Regions from separate parts of the Streptomyces sp. NPDC018263 genome, predicted to be linked through region 1. Evidence: riboswitches for the same ligand, from Rfam matches in the RefSeq annotation. Region 1 holds a riboswitch; the other holds the start of a gene.
What was found. Region 1 has a riboswitch for glycine ahead of gcvP (aminomethyl-transferring glycine dehydrogenase). Riboswitches for the same ligand answer to the same signal wherever they lie in the genome.
Positions count from the first base shown of each region.

Region 2: it holds a riboswitch for glycine, as region 1 does, so the genes downstream of both, gcvT (glycine cleavage system aminomethyltransferase GcvT) here and gcvP (aminomethyl-transferring glycine dehydrogenase) in region 1, are expected to answer to the same signal.

Region 1 is NZ_JBVHFA010000010.1:9,729-12,184, forward strand. It holds partial or broken gene ACZ3HQ_RS27030 (DNA polymerase IV) at 1-717, shown strand, start outside; gene ACZ3HQ_RS27035 (PRC-barrel domain-containing protein) at 636-1,010, opposite strand; glycine riboswitch at 1,130-1,225, shown strand; gene gcvP (aminomethyl-transferring glycine dehydrogenase) at 1,402-2,456, shown strand, end outside.
Region 2 is NZ_JBVHFA010000001.1:203,565-206,020, reverse strand. It holds gene gcvH (glycine cleavage system protein GcvH) at 1-334, opposite strand, end outside; gene gcvT (glycine cleavage system aminomethyltransferase GcvT) at 453-1,580, opposite strand; glycine riboswitch at 1,622-1,740, opposite strand; glycine riboswitch at 1,741-1,829, opposite strand; gene ACZ3HQ_RS00950 (AAA family ATPase) at 2,010-2,456, shown strand, end outside.

The DNA of each region.
Region 1 (2,456 bases):
GGTGGAGGACACCTACGCCGTCGACATCCACGACCGGCTGCGCATCGGCCTGGAGGTCCGCCGCCTCGCCGACCGGTGTGTCCGGCGGCTGCGCGGGGCCGGGCTCTCCGGGCGCACCATCGTGCTGAAGGTGCGGCGGTACGACTTCTCCACCCTGACCCGCTCCGAGACACTACGGGGGCCCACGGACGACCTCGCGGTCATCCGGGAGGCGGCCGCGCGGCTGCTGGAGTCGGTGGACACCACGGGCGGGGTGCGGCTGCTGGGCGTCGGCGTGTCCGGGCTCGCCGACTACACCCAGGAGGACCTGTTCGCCCAGGCGGCGGGGGAGCTGCCCGAGGAGACCCCGGAGGAGTCCTCGCCCGCCTTCGGCCCGGAGAGACCCGAGCCCGCCGCGCCGGAGTGGCGGGCGGGCCAGGACGTACGGCACCCGGAGTACGGGCACGGGTGGGTGCAGGGCAGCGGCCTGGGGCGGGTCACCGTGCGCTTCGAGACCCCGCTCTCCGCGCCCGGCCGGGTACGGACTTTCCGGTCCGACGAGGCCGGGCTGGAACCGGCCGACCCGCTCCCGCTGGTGGCCCAGGCGGAGGCGGCCGTCGCGGAGGGGGAGACGGACGGCGGATGAGGGGAGCGGCTCAGGACTCCTCGGTGCCCGCCACATGGCCGAAGTCGCGGTCCGGGGTGGGCCGGGCGGAGGGGCCCACGTCGAGCCCGTAGTGGTGGTAGAGCTGGAGTTCCTGCTCGGGGGAGAGGTGGCGGCCCACGCCGAAGTCGGGGGCGTCCTTGATGAGGGCGCGTTCGAAGGGGACGCGGAGGGCGCCGTCGACCAGTTCGCTGGGCTCCAGCGGGACGAACGCGTCGCGGGAGAAGAGGCCGGTGCGCACCGCCGCCCACTCCGGGACGCCGGTCGCGTCGTCGAGGTACACCTCGTCTATGGTGCCGATCTTGGTGCCGGCGCGGTCGAACGCCTTGCGGCCGATCAGGCTGCGCGGATCGATGTCGGTCTGCACGATCCCTCTCCCTTCACATGGTCGCAACTCATCCGTAAGCACCACAAAAGAGCAGAATCAGCCGGTCGGCCACTCGAACGCCGCGCTCAGGACCCCGCTGGTAGGCTGAACTCGGCTGCTGACCCCGTGCGGGAGAGTCCTCCGATCACATGCGGAGGCGCCGAAGGAGCAACTCCTCCCCGGAATCTCTCAGGCCCCCGTACCGCACGGACGAGGTCACTCTGGAAAGCAGGGCGGGCGTCCATGACTCCCGCTCTCACCGACGGTGCAAGCCGGGGTCCGCGAAACCCCCGGTGAAGCTCTCAGGTACGAGATGACAGAGGGGGAGGCCGGTGGGCACCCGAGCCGTGGTGCCCCTCGCAGGTCGCGTCAGACCAGGAGGCCTCCGCACATGACCGCCCCTCGCATTCCGCTCACCGAGCTCGAAGCGGGCATCCCCTTCGAGCAGCGCCACATCGGGCCCGACCAGGAGGCGCGCGCCAAGATGCTCGCGCAGGTCGGTTACGGCTCCCTCGACGAGCTGACCGCCGCCGCCGTGCCGGACGTCATCAAGAACGCCGACGCGCTCGACCTGCCCGGCGCCCGCACCGAGGCCGAGGTGATCGCCGAGCTGCGCGGTCTCGCGGACCACAACGAGGTGCTCGGCTCCATGATCGGCCTGGGTTACCACGGCACCTTCACCCCGCCGGTCATCCTGCGCAACGTCATGGAGAACCCCGCCTGGTACACGGCCTACACGCCGTACCAGCCGGAGATCTCCCAGGGCCGGCTGGAGGCCCTGCTGAACTTCCAGACCATGGTCGCGGACCTCACCGGGCTGCCCACCTCCGGCGCGTCCCTGCTGGACGAGGGCACCGCCGCCGCCGAGGCGATGGCGCTCTCCCGGCGCATGGGCAAGAACAAGAAGGGCCTCTTCCTGGTCGACGCGGACACCCTGCCGCAGACCATCGCCGTCATCGAGACCCGCGCCGAGCCGGCCGGTGTCGAGGTCGTCGTCGCCGACCTGAGCGACGGCATCCCGGCCGACATCGCCGCCCGCGACATCACCGGCGTCCTGCTCCAGTACCCCGGCGCCTTGGGTGCCGTGCGCGACCTGAAGCCGGTGATCGAGCAGGCGCACGAGCTGGGCGCCCTCGTCACCGTCGCCGCCGACCTGCTCGCGCTCACCCTGCTCACGTCGCCCGGCGAGCTGGGCGCGGACATCGCCATCGGCACCACCCAGCGCTTCGGCGTCCCCATGGGCTTCGGCGGGCCGCACGCCGGCTACATGGCCGTGCACGAGAAGTTCGCCCGCAGCCTGCCCGGCCGGCTGGTCGGCGTGTCCGTCGACGCCGACGGGCACCGCGCCTACCGCCTCGCGCTCCAGACCCGTGAGCAGCACATCCGCCGCGAGAAGGCCACCAGCAACATCTGCACCGCCCAGGTGCTGCTCGCCGTCATGGCCGG
Region 2 (2,456 bases), on a different contig from region 1:
CGGCGGGCTGCTCCGCGACGCGCACCTTGAACAGCCAGCCGCCCTCGAAGGGCGCGGAGTTCACCAGCGACGGGTCGTCCACGACGTCCTGGTTGATCTCGGTGATCTCACCGGACACGGGGGAGTACAGCTCGGAGACCGACTTGGTGGACTCCAGCTCGCCGCAGGACTCGCCCGCGGTGACCTGGGCGCCGACCTCGGGAAGCTGCACGAAGACCACATCGCCGAGCGCGTTGGCCGCGTGCTCGGTGATGCCGACCGTCGACGCGCCGCCCTCGGCGGCCGACAGCCACTCGTGCTCCTTGCTGTAACTCAACTGCTGCGGGTTGCTCATGACCTGGATTCTCCTGTACGCGAGGACGTGCTCGTCGGGCGAAAAGGGCTCGAACCGCTGAAGAGCGGGTGAATGTGCGCAGGGTCACGCCGGGGACGGCCGGACCCGGTGCCAGTGTCTACTTGGCGCGCTTGTAGAAGGGCAGCGCCACGACCTCGTACGGCTCGTGGCTGCCCCGGATGTCCACGCCCACACCGGTGCTGCCGGGGGCGGCGTGCGCGGCGTCGACGTAGGCGATGGCCAGCGGCTTGCCGAGGGTGGGGGAGGGGGCACCGGAGGTGACCTCGCCGATCACCTCGCCGCCGGCGACGACGGAGTACCCGGCGCGCGGCACCCGGCGGCCCTCGGCGATCAGGCCGACCAGGACACGCGGCGGCCGGGTCTCGGCACGCTCGGCGGCCTTCGCGAGCGCCTCGCGGCCGACGAAGTCGCCCTCCTTGCCGAACTTCACCACGCGGCCCAGACCGGCGTCGAAGGGGGTCAGCTCGGTGGTCAGCTCGTGCCCGTACAGCGGCATGCCCGCCTCCAGGCGCAGGGTGTCCCGGCAGGACAGCCCGCACGGCACCAGACCGGCGGCGGAACCGGCCTCCAGCAGCGTCTCCCAGAGCCGCGGCGCGTGCTCGGGCCGTACGAACAGCTCGAAGCCGTCCTCGCCGGTGTAGCCGGTACGGGCGATCAGCGCGGGGACGCCCGCGACGGTGCCGGGCAGCCCGGCGTAGTACTTCAGGCCGTCGAGGTCGGCGTCGGTGACGGCCTTGAGGATGCCGGGGGCCTCGGGGCCCTGGACGGCGAGCAGCGCGTAGGCGTCGCGGTCGTCGCGGACCTCGGCGTCGAAGCCGGCCGCGCGCTCGGTCAGCGCGTCCAGCACGACCTGGGCGTTGGAGGCGTTGGCCACCACCATGTACTCGTGCTCGGCGAGCCGGTAGACGATCAGGTCGTCCAGGATGCCGCCGTCGGCGCGGCAGATCATGGTGTAGCGGGCCCGGCCGACGCCGACCGAGGCCAGGTCGCCGACGAGGGCGTAGTTGAGGAGGGCGGCGGCCTCGGGGCCGGTCACCGTGATCTCGCCCATGTGCGAGAGGTCGAACAGCCCGGCCCGGGTGCGCACCGCCTGGTGCTCGTCGCGCTCGGAGCCGTAGCGCAGGGGCATGTCCCAGCCGGCGAAGTCGGTCATCGTCGCGCCGAGCGAGCGGTGCACGGCGTCGAGCGCGGTACGGCGCGGGGCGTTGGGGGCTGTGCTACTCATCGGTCGTCTCCCAGGGCAACGGGGGATGGGGCGAGGAACGTTCCTCCCCATCTGTCATCGGAACCTGAGAGGTTCGCCATGACAGGCCCACAGGGGGGGTGTCACTGGCTTGCACCTTGGGTGGGGCCACTGGCGTCAGCGGCCCGCTTTTCAGATGTGCCTCGCCCACGCGGTAACGGTGCCTGAGAGATTCAAGGGAGGGACTTGCTCCTTCGGCGCCCCGGATGGGGACTCTCCCGCGCGGATTCAAACGGCCGGTATGCAGTTGGCGGGCACATCATCGCACGGCGGGGCCCGGCCCTGAAGGGGCCACCGGCTGTGACATGCCCGTAGCGGTTCCGGGACCCGTCCGGCGACCTCGCGCATTACCTTCTCTTTACATTGGTTGGGCAGGGGAAGACCCAGGCCCACTGGGGAGGGACGATCACGGTGAACAGGACCACGGTGTACGCCACGACCACCGGCATCCCGGTGCGGCAGCGGCCCTGCGCGGGCGCCCGGGGGCAGGCGGAGCGCCCCGCACCCCTCGTCCGCGACCTGCGCGACCGCCCCGGCGGCGGCCCCCGCACCCTCCGCTTCGGCCCGGGCGACCTCGCCGTCGTCACCGGGCTGCCCGGCAGCGGCAAGTCCACCCTGATGCGCCGTACGGTCCCCGGCCGCCGCGTCGACTCCCAGGACGCCCGCGACCGCTGGGCCGCCCGCCTGCCCGCCGCGCTGCCCTACGCGCTCTACCGCCCGCTGGTCCGCCTGGCCCACTACGCCGGGCTGCGCCGCGCGCTGGCCTCCGGCGAGGGCGTCGTCGTGCACGACTGCGGCACCCAGTCCTGGGTGCGCGCCTGGCTCGCCCGCGAGGCGCGCCGCAGAGGCGGCACCCTG